2 regions of the Xanthomonas hortorum pv. pelargonii genome follow, and region 2 is predicted to be linked to the other one. Evidence: predicted binding sites of a transcription regulator. Region 2 holds the regulator's gene; the other holds the start of a gene.
The links. The regulator FliA, encoded in region 2, starts transcription of late flagellar genes. The targets are predictions, from matches to a motif close to TAAAGTTTNNCNNNCNNNGGCCGATAA.
Positions count from the first base shown of each region.

Region 1: a site for FliA is predicted at 2,734-2,760, ahead of NDY25_RS14500 (GGDEF domain-containing protein). Genes of this name have one in related genera too.

Region 1 covers NZ_CP098604.1:3,313,675-3,320,999, forward strand. The annotation lists partial or broken gene NDY25_RS14490 (cellulase family glycosylhydrolase) at 1-927, opposite strand, end outside; gene NDY25_RS14495 (SulP family inorganic anion transporter) at 1,130-2,614, shown strand; gene NDY25_RS14500 (GGDEF domain-containing protein) at 2,879-3,862, shown strand; gene NDY25_RS14505 (M28 family metallopeptidase) at 4,037-5,686, shown strand; gene NDY25_RS14510 (hypothetical protein) at 6,226-6,366, shown strand; gene mdoH (glucans biosynthesis glucosyltransferase MdoH) at 6,695-7,325, shown strand, end outside.
Region 2 covers NZ_CP098604.1:5,001,480-5,008,804, forward strand. The annotation lists gene NDY25_RS21325 (ABC transporter ATP-binding protein) at 1-1,066, shown strand, start outside; gene NDY25_RS21330 (chemotaxis protein CheA) at 1,245-2,903, opposite strand; gene NDY25_RS21335 (protein phosphatase CheZ) at 2,906-3,532, opposite strand; gene cheY (chemotaxis response regulator CheY) at 3,532-3,924, opposite strand; gene NDY25_RS21345 (RNA polymerase sigma factor FliA) at 3,960-4,733, opposite strand; gene NDY25_RS21350 (MinD/ParA family protein) at 4,730-5,614, opposite strand; gene flhF (flagellar biosynthesis GTPase FlhF) at 5,601-7,268, opposite strand.

The DNA.
Region 1 (7,325 bases), 1.7 Mb from region 2:
TTCGCCGTACTTGCCGCCGAACTCGCCCAGCAGCAATGCATGGGTGCCGGCGAACTGGCCGAAGTGACGCTCCCAGATCGCGGGCATGTTGTTGGGGAAGTTGCTGTCGTTGAAGTACGACTGCACGAACACGTCCGGCCCGTACACATGCGGTGCAAGCAACAGGCGGTTGGCTGGAATATTCAACGGCGTGCAAGCCAGCGGCTGCAGATTGCCGCCCCAGAAGATGCCGCCATTGGTCGAGCACACCGGATTGTCGGTGATGCCTTCCACCGCAATGATCCACTTGGGCGCCACGGCCAGCACCGCGGCCGAACCGCGCTCGGCGGCCTTGTTCCAATCGGTGGCCGCGTTGCCGGTGCCCCAGGTGGCGGCGCCGTGCGGTTCGTTCTTCAGATCCACACCGATCACTCTGGGCACGTTCTTGTAGCGGTTGGCCACAAAGCGCAGGTCGTCCAGCCATTGCGCTTCGGAATAGGAACTGGTGTACCAGAGCTCGGAAATGGCGCCGCAATCGGGCGTGTGATGATCCAGCAGCACGTAGATGCCGCGGGCGTTGAATTCGTTGATCACCTTGTCGAGGATCTGCAGCGAGGTCAGGCCCTGCAGATCGGGATTACGGCCATAGTCGATACTGCTGGGCATGGTGGTGGCACGCAGCGTGGCCGGGCAGAACGGCAGGCGCACGGCGTTGAAGCCCAGGCCCTGTATCTGGATGATCATGTCCTTCCAGTTGCGCGCCCACAGACCATGGATGACATGGTTGCCGGTCTCGAAACCGAACACGTTGACGCCCTTGAGCTGGACCACCTTGCCTTTGTCGTCGACAACCTTGTTGTTGCTGATGGAATAGCTGAAGGCCGGTGCGGCGGCCAGCGCCAACGCCGTAGCCAGTGCGAGCGTGCTTGCAGTCCTGAAAATGGACATGGTGATCTCCCTGGGAAACCGACCCGACACCCGGGTGCGGTGAGGGTGGCATCTTGGTCCGCGGCCGTTTTATGTGGCGTGACCCTAGCCACAGAAAAGCGCATTGCCGCACCGATCACGCGCAGGGGGTCGCTTTCCCGCACACTATTGCCGCTGCGCAGTGTCCGCAGGCTGTCCTTTCTGTCCCCGGAGTGTCTTCCCAATGTCCTTCTTGCGTGCCGAACTGGCGCAATGGCGCGCCTCACCCTCGCGCGAACTGATGGCCGGTGCGGTCGCAACATTTGCCCTGATTCCCGAAGTGATCGCATTCGCGTTCGTGGCCGGCGTGGATCCGCAGGTGGGGTTGTTTGCGTCCTTCGTCATTGGAATCGTGATTGCGTTTTGCGGTGGACGCCCGGCGATGATTTCTGCTGCGGCCGGCTCGGTGGCGCTGGTGGCCGCACCGCTGGTGGCCACGCACGGGTTGCCGTATCTGCTGGCGGCCGGGCTGCTCGCCGGTGCGGTGCAGATCCTGTTCGGCTTGCTGCGGCTGGGCGTGCTGATGCGCTTTGTCAGCAGCTCGGTGCGCACCGGTTTCGTCAATGCGTTGGCGGTGCTGATCTTCGCCGCGCAGCTGCCGCATCTGCATGGCGCCAATCTGACTACCTGGGTGATGTTGGGCGTGGGCCTGGCGATCATCTACGGCCTGCCGCGGCTGCGCCTGCCGGGTGTCTCGGCGATTCCCTCGCCGTTGCTGTGCATCCTGCTGCTGACGGTTGCAAGCACGGCCTTGCATCTGCCGCTGAAGACCGTGGCCGATCTAGGCAAGCTGCCGAACGCACTGCCGTTCCTGCAATGGCCGTCGGTGTCCTTGACGCTGGAAACCTTGCGCATCATCGCCTTGCCGGCGCTGGCCATCGCGATGGTAGGCCTGCTCGAATCGCTGATGACCGCGCGCGTAGTCGACGAACTCACCGACACACCCAGCGACAAGAACCGCGAATGCACCGGGCTGGGCATCGCCAATGCGGCCGCCAGCCTGTTCGGCGGCATTGCCGGCTGCGGCATGATCGGGCAGACCGTGGGCAACGTGAAATACGGCGGGCGTGGGCGATTGTCGACGTTGTTTGCCGGCGTGTTTCTGCTGATCCTGATGGTGGCGCTCAAGCCGTGGGTCTCGCAGGTGCCAGTGGTGGCATTGGTGGCGATCATGGTGATGGTCTCGGCCGAGACCTTCGATTGGCGCTCGCTGCGCACCGTGGTGACCCATCCGCGCACCTCCAGCGTGGTGATGCTGGCCACCGTGGCGGTGACCCTGCTCACCCACAACCTTGCTGCGGGTGTGGCGGTGGGTGTGGTGTTGAGCGGGGTGTTCTTCACTTTCAAGGTGGCCGGGCTGCTGCAGATCGGCCACAGCGACGACAATGGCGTGCGCACCTACAGCGTGCGCGGGCAGGTGTTCTTCGCCTCGGCCGACGTGTTCATCGATGCCTTCGATGCACGCCAGGTCCCGGGCCGCACGGTGCTGATCGACGTAAGCCGCGCGCATTTCTGGGATATCACCGCGGTGGCGGCGCTGGACAAGGTGGTGCAGCGGCTGCGTCACCATGGCCTGGAGGTGCAGGTCACAGGCTTGAACGCCAGCAGCCGGCGGCTGATGCAGGCGCACGCACTGGGCGAAGACGCGCTGGAATCTTCGCTGCCCTGAGCACGGCAGGGCGGGTGGGCGCATTCGGCCTAGCCGCACATAGCCGACACGCAGGCGGCCGGCACGCACACAGCCCCCGGGCTGGCTGGCCGCACGCTGAGCGTGTCCGGGTGGCGGCCTCAAGTTCGCCTGAATAGCGCCGATGAACCGACATCAAAGATTGCCGGTGATCGTCGTGATGCCAGTGCGTTCCAGCCCGAGATGTCTGCCTGCGTGCCGCCAGCGGTGCTACGGGCCCGCGTCCGTGCACGGGATGGCGCGGCGATGACCAACGAACCGCTGCTGGAACGGATGGTGGACCTGACCGCCATTCGCGATGCCGATCTGCTCGATCTGAGCCTGCTACGCACCGTGCGCGAGGTCTGTGCAGCTGAAGAACTCTCACCGCTGCGCATCGCTCCGGACGGCCGCACCATGGCCGAAACCCGGCTGCGCGAGGACGGCCGGCTGTCGTTGACGGTGGCCGAGATCCGCGACGCGCAGCTGCGTGCGCAGCTTGCCGACGCACGCGGGGCGGGCGATGTGGTGCAGCTGGAGGAAGACGGCCGTGCACTGCTGGTCTACCCGATGATGGAAGCGCGCGGCATCCGCACGTGCCTGCGGGTGGGTGGTTCGCGCGTTCCCGGCATCGCCGAGCAGGCGATGCTGCAGGGCTTTGCGCGCTTCTTCCAGAATTACCGCAGCCTGCTCGACGATGCCCAGCGCGATGCGCTGACCGGGCTGCGTAACCGCAAGACCTTCGACGATGTGATCCTGCGGCTGTTCGCAGGCGGTGCGGCAGACGCGTTGGCAGGCGAGAGCGTGTGGCTGGGGATCGTGGATATCGATCACTTCAAGCGCGTCAACGACAGCTTCGGCCATCTGTACGGTGACGAGGTGTTGCTGCTGGTCGCCCAGCTGATGCAGCGCGCGTTCCGTCAGGACGACCTGCTGTTCCGCTTCGGCGGCGAGGAGTTCGTGATCGTGCTGCGCGGGGTGGATCGCGATACGGCGGTGAGCCTGTTCGAGCGCTTCCGGCTGGCAGTGGCCGAGTACGCCTTCCCGCAAGTGGGCAAGGTCACGCTCAGCACCGGCATCGTTCAATTGACCGATGGCCGCTTGATCAGCCAGATGATGGACGAAGCCGACAAGGCGCTGTACTGGGCCAAGCAGCACGGCCGCAACCGCGCCGAGGTCTACGCCGAGTTGGTCGCCAGCGGGCAGATGCAGCATCTCACCCAGCAGGTGGGCAGCGTCGATCTGTTCTGAGTGGCGTCGTCCATGGATGGCAACGCAGTACCGCGTTGGGTGATGCAGCTGCACTGCCAATGCACACACCCGGTCAAACGCCGCAGTGGCTACACTCCAGGGCTGTCTGGACAACACCTCGGTGCTGCAGTGAAGCGAGCTGTGATGAAGCAAGTTGTGACGAAGCGAGCCGTGATCGAGCGACTTGCGATGGGAATGCTGGCCATGGCGGTCTCGACTGCAGTCATGGCAGCGACCCCCACCTTCGATGGCACGCGCATCTCGCGCGACGTCAAGGAACTGGCCTCCGACGCCTACGAAGGCCGCGGCCCGGCCACCGCCGGCGAAGAAAAAACCATTGCCTACTGGAGCAAGCAGTTCGCTGCCGCCGGTCTGCAGCCGGGCGGTGATCTCACCGATGGCAAGCGCGCATGGACCCAGGCGGTGCCGCTACGCCGCGCCGATATCGTCGGTACACCGACCATCGCTTTGCAGAATGCCGGCAAGCCGCAAACCCTGACCCAGGGCAAGCAGATCGCCATCCGTGCTGCGCTGGATGGGTCATCCACCGTCGACATCGCCAACGCACCGCTGGTGTTCGTCGGCTACGGGGTCAAGGCGCCGGAGCGCGACTGGGACGACTTCAAGGGCGTGCATCTGAAGGGCAAGATCGCAGTGGTGCTGATCAACGACCCGGATTTCGAAACCGGCAAGGGCGCCTTCGACGGTGCCGGCATGACCTACTACGGCCGCTGGACCTACAAGTACGAAGAAGGCGCGCGTCAGGGCGCGCTCGGTGTGCTGGTGGTGCACGAAACCGCGCCGGCCTCTTACGGCTGGGACACGGTGGCCAGCTCCAACACCAACACCATGTTCGATGTAGTGCGCGACAACCCGCGCGCCGCCCATCCCACCCTGGAAGGCTGGATCCAGCGCGATCTGGCCAGCGAGTTGTTCAAGCATGCCGGGCTGGATTTCGACACCTTGAAGAAGCAGGCGCAGACGCGCGGCTTCAAGCCGGTCGAGCTCAAGGGCCAGGGCCTGAGCGCCAGCTATCAGGTCAAGTCCGACGTGATCACCTCGCACAACGTGGTCGCGCGCCTGGAAGGCAGCAAACGCCCCGACGAGACGCTGATCTACAGCGCGCATTGGGACCACATCGGCGTGGGCAAGCCGGACGCACGCGGCGACACCATCTTCAACGGTGCGCTGGATAACGCCAGCGGCACTGCGGCGTTGCTGGAACTGGCACGCGGTTTTGCCGCCGGGCCCAAGCCGGAGCGCTCGGTGGTATTCCTGGCGGTGACCGCCGAAGAAAAGGGCTTGCTGGGTTCGGAGTTCTACGCCTCCAAGCCGCTGTATCCGCTGGACACCACGGTGGCGGTGATCAACATGGATGGCATGAACCCGTTCGTGCCGGCGCGCGATTTCGGCATCTACGGCACCGCCAAGCTGGAATTGCTCGACCAGCTCAAGAGCGTGGCCGGCCAGTGGAAGTTGCGCTACACGCCCGATCCCAAGCCGCAGGCGGGGTATTTCTTCCGCTCCGATCATTTCTCCTTCGCCAAGCGCGGCGTGCCGGCGCTGTCGTATGCCTCCGGGCAGGACTGGGAAGTGGGCGGCGTGGCCGCAGGCAAGGCCGCCTCCGACGATTACACCGCCAAGCGCTATCACCAGCAGGGCGACGAGTGGAAGCCGGACTGGACCTTCGCCGGTGCCGCGCGCGATCTGGGCGTGCTCTACGCGCTGGGCCAGCAGCTGGCCGATTCGCGCCAGTGGCCCAACTGGAGCAACGACTCGGAGTTCCGCGCCACCCGCGACGCCAGCGAGGCGGCACGCAAGTAAGAGGGTGTGCGACGGACAGCGTTTCAGCCAGTGACCGACTAACGTTCTGGTGAGGATGCCGAGCCCTCGACTAGCTGCGTTTCTGTCAGTCGTAGAGCGGCAGATCTTCGGCTTGGCTGCAGGGTCCTTGCCCGCCCACCATCGCGGGACACGCCGCAAGTACGTCCGTGTAGGCTCTTACGCGGCATCCATGCCGCGTAAGGTCCCGCGACGGTGGGCGGGCAAGGACCAGTGGAGATGGTCGGTGTGCATGGCTTTCAACAAAGCGACCAGCAATCTTTCTAGTGCGGTGCCCTCACCGATTGCGGGACCGTGTGGCGGCATGGATGCCGCCACCGAGCCTCCAGGGATGGATTCACGGCGTGTCCCGCGAGCGGTGAGGGCACCGCGCCCTCGACTCACCAAGCTTTTGATCGCACCTAAACGACGCAACGACTCGAAATCCTGGTTGTCTTGAAGTGATGAGCTTGCGCGGAACGCACCGTTCGTGGCCTGCATTGAAGTTGGTGCAGGACCCACATCGCTGATTCCGATACACCATGGCGCGCACGTTGTCTTCACTTCCGATCAGCGTCATCGCCGCGATCGCCAGCGTCATCACGCCGGCGATGCAACCGATTGCACTTCCTGGCACATCACTTGCAGTTGTCTTACGTGACAGCGTGGTTCGTTGCCCGTGACAGCGCGCGCGTCAGGCTGCAATCTGTTGGGGTTGTGTTCGGTCGCTGCGGCGTAGTCTGCCGCGCTGTCCTCGTCGGGTGGGGCGAAGACGACAGAAAGCGGCCTTCGCTTCCTTAACGATCGATTCTTTAGGATGAGCCGCGACGTGAAGTTGCAGCCAGGAGAGCTTGTGCATCGGAGTGGTCTTAGAGCTGCCAAACCTGCGACGTGGTCGCACACCGTCGGGCTCGCCCACGACACGGTGCGTGTGGCAACGGCATTTTACATAGCGGGGATGGATCTCCCGTTTCAGCTCGCGCTGTCGCCTTCGCGCGACGGGCAGCCTTGATGGACGGCATTGTGACTTCTTCTCCCGCACCTACCGAATTTCCCTCCATCTCCGTCCTCGACGCCGGCCAGCCCACGCTGCCGCCCGAAGCGCCGCTGGCGATGCCCGAACAAGACCTGCGCAAAGGCAGCCTGCAGGTGCCGCATCAGCGTACTGCGCCGGTCGGTATCGGCGTGCGGCGTTTCTATCTGATCGGCGGCACCTTCGCCACCACCGCCGTGGCGGTGTGGGTGATGCTCAGCGTGCTGTGGCCCGGCGGCATCAGCGTTCTGGAAGGCTGCCTGCTCGGGCTGTTCATACTGTTGTTTGCCTGGATCGCGATGTCCTTCGCCAGCGCGGTGGCCGGCTTTGTCACCGTGGTGGCGCGCGCCGGACGCAAGCTCGGCATCGACCCGGATGCACCGCTGCCGACGCTGCACACCCGCACCGCGTTGCTGATGCCCACCTACAACGAAGACCCGCGCCGGCTGCTGGCCGGCCTGCAGGCGATCTACGAATCGGTGGCCGAGACCGGCCAGCTGGAGCACTTCGACTTCTTCGTGCTCAGCGACACCACCCGCGAACACATCGGCGCTGCCGAAGAACTGGTCTACAACGAGCTGTGCGATCGCGTCGACGGGCATGGGCGCA
Region 2 (7,325 bases):
TTTCGAGCGCCTGCGCCTGATCCAGACTGCGGCTCATCGTCAAGGCGTTCGCCCGTCGGTGGTCACCGCCAGCCTGGTCGAGCTGGGCCTGCTGGGGGTCGTCGTGGCGGCGACCGGATGGGTCGTGTCGGGAAGGCTGCAGCCTGCGGCGGTGGCCGCGGTCATGGTGATCGTGGTGCGCTTGTCCGAACCGATGGCAACCCTGGTCAGTTACACCATGGTGTTGGAGATGATGGAGGCCGCGCTGGAACGGATCGAAGCGCTGCTGGCCATTCCCGCGCTACCGGTGCAGCTGCCGCAGGCCATGCCCGATCAGTTCGATGTGCGTTTCGAACAGGTCTGTTTCCACTATGCCGACGACCCGAACAGCGCCGCGCTGATGCACTTCAGCGCGACGCTGCCGGCGCAGGCGATGACGGCGCTGGTAGGCCCCTCCGGTTCCGGCAAGACCACCGTGGCCCGCTTGCTGTTACGCCATGCCGACCCGCAAGCGGGGAGCATCACGATCGGCGGCATCGATATCCGTCGCATGTCGCCGGAGGTGTTGAACGCTCTGGTGTCGGTGGTGTTCCAGGACGTCCATCTGTTCGACGACACGGTGCTGGCCAACATCCGCATGGGACGCCCCGATGCCGATGACGCACAGGTGCGCGCTGCCGCTGCGGCTGCGCAGTGCCTGGACTTCATCGAGCGCCTGCCGCAGGGCTGGAACACGCGGCTGGGCGAGATCGGCGACCGGCTGTCCGGTGGCGAGCGCCAGCGCATCTCGATCGCCCGCGCGTTGCTCAAGGACGCGCCCATCGTGGTCCTGGATGAGCCCACCGCCGCGCTGGATACGGAAAGCGAGCTGGCGGTGCAACGGGCCATCGATACCCTGGTGCGCGACAAGACGGTGATCGTGATCGCGCACCGTCTGTCCACGATCGCCGGCGCCGACCGCATCCTGGTGGTGGAGGATGGCCGGCTGGTGGAGCAGGGCCGGCATGAGGAACTGCTGACCTGCAATGGCCGTTATGGCGCGCTGTGGAACGCGCAGCAGGTGGCGACGGCGTGGCGGGTGAGCTGAGATTCAGGCTCGGCGCGCTTGCGCCTAACAGCGATCCGCTGCATTGGCGCACGCCGGCACACGAAACACGTATCGAAACGATAACGGCCGCTATGCGCGGCCATTGTGATTACATCAAGCAACCCGGATCGTCACCACGATTCCCGATTCCCGATTCCCGATTCCCGATTCCCCAAACTCAATGATCGCTGGAGCGCAACCCGTCCACGTCCAGGATCAGTGCCATGCGGCCATCGCCGATCAGGGTTGCGCCGGCGTAGCCGGGCAGGCCGCGCAAGGCGCGCGGTAGCGGTTTGATCACCACTTCCTCGCGGCCGCGCACTTGATCCACGACGAGGCCGAAGCGGGTTTCTCCGGCTTGCAGCAGCACCACGGTCAGTAGCGGCGGTTGCTCGGCGGGGACGCCGAGCCAGCGGCGCAGGTCGATCAGCGGCAAGGTGTGCGAGCGGCGGTCCAGCACGGCGCGGCCGTCGAACCAGCCCAGCGAGGTCTGCGGGGCGTGCAGCACTTCGACCACGCGGGCCAGCGGTAGTGCATAGACGGCTTCGCCGGCCTGCACCAGCAGGGTCGGCAGGATCGCCAGGGTCAGCGGCACGCGGATCATGAAGCGGCTGCCGCGGCCCAGTTCCGACTGGATCTGGATCTGCCCGCTGAGTTCGCGGATGCGCGATTGCACCACGTCCATGCCCACGCCACGGCCGGAGATGTCGGTGACCTCGGCCTTGGTCGAAAAGCCCGGCATGAAGATCAGATGCAGGCACTCGTCGGTGCTCAGACGGGCAGCGGCTTCGGCGTCGATCAGGCCTTTATTGCGGGCGATTTCGCGCAGGCGCTCGGGGTCGATGCCGGCGCCGTCGTCCTGAATTTCGATACTGACGTAGTCGCCTTCCTGCTGTGCGGACAGGCGCACATGACCACTGCGCGGTTTGCCGGTGGCTTCGCGCAGGGCAGGGGATTCGATGCCGTGGTCGATCGCGTTGCGCACCAGATGCACCAGCGGATCGGCCAGGGCTTCGACCAGATTACGGTCCAGTTCTGTCTCGGCGCCGATCAGTTCCAGCTCCACTTCCTTGGACAAGGTGCGCGCCACATCGCGGGCCACCTTGGGGAAGCGCGAGAACACCTTGCTGACCGGCTGCATGCGGGTGCGCATGACCGCGGTCTGCAGGCGGGCAGTGGCGATATCCAGCACGCTGACCGCGCGATCGAGTTCTTCGTCGCGCAGGCGGGTGCGCAGGGTCTTGAGACGATTGCGCGAGAGCACCAGTTCGCCGATCAGGTTGACGATGGCGTCCAGGCGCTTGGTGTCCACGCGCACGGTCTGTTCGGCTTCGGCACCCTTGGCGGCGGCTTTGGGCGCGGCCTTGGCGCCGGGCGCCGGTACGTGGCCGTCGTCATGGGCAGGTGTGGCCACCGCAGCCAATGCGGCCTTGGGCGCGGCCTTGACCGCCGGCGGGCCGCTCTTGGCATCGAACTGCGCGATCAGCGAGGCCGGCGCATGCGGCACGGTTTCGCCCGAGCCCATCGCATCGAGCATCGCCTGCAGATAATCCAGCGACTGCTGCGCGGCATCGAAGTGATGCGCCTGCAACACCGCCTGGCCGGAGCGCGCCATGCCGAGGGTTTCTTCAGCGGCGTGGCACAGCTCCACCATGGGCTTGATCGCCAGAAAGCCGGCGCCGCCCTTGAGCGTGTGGAAACCGCGGAACACCGCGTTGAGCTGGTCGGCTTCGTCCGGTGCCTGTTCCAGCGCGACCAGCTGTTCGCCGAGGCGATCCAGGATTTCCTGGGCCTCGACGATGAAATCGGCAGCAATATCGTCTGGAACAGCACTCATGGTTACAACCCCAATCCGGACAGCAGGTCATCGGCGTCGTCCTGCGACACCGCGTGACGGTCCAGGCCCTTGACTGCAGGACCGGCAAGACCGCCGTCGTCTTTCTTCGGCTCGGTGCTCTTTGGCGGCAGGCCGAGTGCGCCGAAGCCTTCGTGCACGCGCCGCACGATGCCGGCCACGCGCCGGATGATCTGCCCGCTCAGGTCCTGGTAGCTTTGCGCCAGCGACAGTTCGGTCAGGTTGTGGCGCATCTTGTCCATCAGCGCGCCCTGGTCCTGATTCAGACCACCGTCGCGCAGCTGGTTGGCCAGCTCACGGCATTCTTCGACCAGATCCAGCGTGCGATGGCTGGCCTTTTCGGTCATTTCCACCACGTGGTCCAGGCGCGAACACGCATCGTCCAGTTCGCCGGCTTCTTCGGGCACGGTGGGCAGTTCGCCCAGCGCCTGACCGAGTTCGCGTGCGAGCCGGCTCAGGCCCTGCATCATCGGACGGGTGCGCAAGGCGGCGAGGTGGTCGACCTCGCGCTTCCAGGCGGCTTCGTCACCGCTTTCCAGTGCATCGAGCGCGCCTTGCAGGCGGTCGATCAAGGCAGCGCGTTCGGCATTGGTTTCCACGGTGGCGTTCATCAGGCGGTCGCCGCCAGACGTTCGAACACCTTGCCCAGCTTTTCTTCCAGCGTCTGCGCGGTGAACGGCTTGATGATGTAGCCATTCACGCCGCACTGGGCGGCTTCGATGATCTGCTCGCGCTTTGCTTCGGCGGTCACCATCATCACCGGCAGGTGCTTGAGCTTGGCGTCGGCGCGGATGTTGCGCAGCAGGTCGATGCCGGTCATGCCGGGCATGTTCCAGTCGGTGACCACGAAATCGAACGGGCCGGCCCGCAATGCAGCCAGTGCGCTGTTGCCGTCTTCGGCCTCTGCGGTATTGGTGAAGCCAAGATCGCCCAACAGATTCTTGACGATACGTCGCATCGTCGAGAAGTCGTCCACGATCAAAATCCGCATGTTCTTGTTCACATCAAGCTCCTAACACTAAAAAATACGCGAAAAAATCATTCGTCAATTTCGACACCGGCATCGGCCAGTTCGAAGACCTTGAGGCGGCCGCGCAGACGCACCACGGCCTGGCCGTGGATCTGGCAGACGCGCGATTCGCTGACACCGAGCACGGCGCCGATTTCCTTCAGGTTCAATTCCTGTTCGTAGTACAGCGACAGCACCAGCTGCTCGCGCTCGGGCAACTGGCCGATGGCCTTGCCCAGCTCGCGGCCGAACTCGCCACGCTCCATCATCTGCTGCGGGTTGGGGCCACCCTTGGCGGTGGTGTCCAGCTCGCCGTGATCTTCGATCCGCGACTCCAGGCTCAGCACCTGGCCGCGGGCGGCGTCTTCCATCAGACGCAGGTAATCGGGCAACGGCATTTCCATCGCGGCAGCCACTTCGGTGGCGGCGGCGGCGCGGCCGGTGTTCTGTTCGATCTTGCGCACGGCGGCGGCAGCGTCGCGGGCACGGCGGTGGACTGAACGCGGCACCCAGTCGCCTCTGCGAATCTCGTCGATCATCGAGCCGCGGATACGGATCGAGGCATAGGTTTCGAACGAGGCGCCCTGCTCGGAGTCGTAACTGCGCGAGGCTTCGATCAGGCCGATCATGCCGGCCTGGATCAGGTCGTCCACTTCCACGCTCGCCGGCAGGCGCGCGGCCAGATGGTGGGCGATGCGGCGCACCAGATCGGCGTGTTGGGTGACGATGTCGTTGGCGTTGTTGCGTTGCACTGCACGGTACTGCGCGGTGGCCGTCGTTGCGGTTGCGGTAGCGGTGCTCATGCGGCGACCCCCCGTTGGATGATGCGTTCGACAAAGAACTCGACGTTGCCGCGTGGCACGGTGGGGGCCTGCCAGCGCGAGGTACGCCGCGCGATTTCTGCGATGGCCAGCGCCGAGGGGCTGGCGGGGTAGGCCTTGATGACCGGTTGCTGGCGCTGTACCGACAAACGCAACCAGTCGTCCTGGGGCACGTGGCCGAGGTAGTTCAGCGACACGTCGCCGAGGAATTTTTCGCAGACCCGCGACAGCTTGTCGTACAGCAGGCGGCCTTCGTTGGGGTCGCGCACCATGTTGGCGATGATCTGCAAACGGTCCACGCCGCGTTCGCGCGAGAGCACCTTGATCAGCGCGTAGGCGTCGGTGATCGAGGCCGGTTCGTCGCAGACCACCACCACGGTGTCCTGGGCGGCCTGGCAGAAGGTCAGCACGCTGTCGGTAATGCCGGCGGCGGTGTCGATGACCATCACGTCCAGGTCGCGTTCCAGTTCGGAGAACACGTTGACCAGGCCGATGTGCTGGGCCGGAGCCATTTCGGCCATGTGGCGGCGACCGGAGGCGGCCGGGACCACCAACACGCCACCGGGGCCTTCGATGATCACTTCGTCCAGCGTGCAGCGGCCGGCGATCAGGTCGGCCAGGGTGTACTTGGGCGAGAGTCCCAAGACCACGTCCAGGTTGGCCAGGCCAAGGTCGGCGTCCAGCAGCAGGGTGCGCTTGCCCATCTCGGCAAGGGCCACGGCCAGGTTGGCGGAGATGTTGGTTTTACCCACGCCGCCCTTGCCACCGGTCACGGCAATGGTGCGCACCGGGCCCAGGGGCTCGGGACGGGTCGCCGTCAGGGGGAAGGCGTTGGTCAGCTTGGCGTATTCACGCGACTGCATGGTTGTGCTCCGGAGTACAGGGCTTATCGGCAGCGCGCCGCAAATCTTCAAGGCGAAGAACGAGACTGGCGGCATTGGCGCGGTGCAGGTCGTCGGGGACCCGCTGTCCGTCAGTCACCCAGGTGATGGGCATTTGGTGGTCGACCACCACCGACAAGGCGCTGCCGAAGCGGCCGGTCTCGTCGAGTTTGGTCAGCACCACGCCTTGGGGTTTGGCGTGGGCGAAGCGGCGTACGACCTCGTCGAGGTCGGAAAAATGGGCGTTGGCCGGCAGCACCAGCAGCGAGGTGACCTGGTGCGCGGCGCGCAGCCAGTTCAGCTGTGCGGCCAGGGCGCGGTCGCGCTGGCCCATGCCAGCGGTGTCGATCAACACCAGCTTGTAGTCGCGCAGGCGCTCGAGCAGTTCCAGCAGGCTCTCGGCGCTGTCGGCCTCGTGCACCGCGATGCCGAGCTGACGGCCGTAGCTGTGCAGCTGCTCGCGGCCGCCGACGCGCTGGGTGTCGGTGGTGACCAGGGCCACGTCGCGCGGGGCGTGCTGGGCGGCGAAGCGCTGGGCGAGCTTGGCGATGGTGGTGGTCTTGCCGGCACCGGTCGGGCCGACCAGGGCGATCACGCCGCCGCGTTCCAGCGGGTCGATCGGAGCCACCGGCAGACGCTTGGACAGCAGGCCCAGCATCAGCCCGCGGCCGCGGTGCAATTCGGTATCGGCCGGGATCTGCAGGGCCACATCGCGGATCAGACCGGCATCGAAGCCGTAGTCGTCCATCAGCTCCAGGGCCTGCGCACGCACCGGGGAGCCACGCAGGCGCTCGTCGGTGAGACGGTTCATTTCGCGCTCGATCATCTGACGCATCAGCGCCAGCTCACCGCGCAGCTGCTTGAGTTCTTCGTCGTTCTGCGGCACCGGGGCGGCGGCGACCGGCACCGCAGCCAGGGCGACCGGGGCGGCCACCAGCGGCGGCAACGCGGCCGGCGGCAGGATCTGCGGCAGCGCGTCGTCCATGTCGAAGCCGTCGTCGTCCTGCTCGTCGTCGTCCTGCCCGTAAGAGGCGTGCGTGGCGAGCGCGGCGGCCATGATCGGCGTGCGTGCCTGCACCGGGGCAGCGTGCACTGGAGCCTGTACCGGTGCGGTGGTCAGGAAGTCGGCGAACAGCTGTTCCGGCACTGCCGACAGCGCATGTTCCTGGCGCGGTGCGGCGGCAACCGCAACGGCGTGGGCCAGTGCCTGGGCGGCGGCCGACGGGGCGGCGGCAGTGCGCACCGGTGCGGCGACCGGCGCCGAGCGCGGCACGTTGACCGGCTGGCGCAGCGCCATCGCGGCGATCATGTCGTCTGCGGCGCTGGCAACGCGCTGACGCTGGTTGCTGCCGGTGTCGCCGGCCGGCTTCAGCGGGGCGTGGAACGGCGCGGCTGGCTTGGCCGGGGCCTGCTGGACCGGCGCCTGTTCGATCTGTGCCGCAGCCGCCGGAGTCTCGGAGCGCGCGGTTTCCAGGGCGCGCTGCACGAGTTCTTCGTCGTAGTTGCTGGCAGCGACGATCTCGATGCCTTCGGCGGTACGGCGGTTGGACAGGATCACTGCGTCCGGGCCGTGTTCTTCACGCACCATGCGGAATGCGGTGCGCATGTCCGGGGCAACGAAGCGTTTGATTTTCATGCGAAGTGCCTCCAGGAACGGGACCCGCCGGACGCCGGACGGGTGCGCGATGAATGT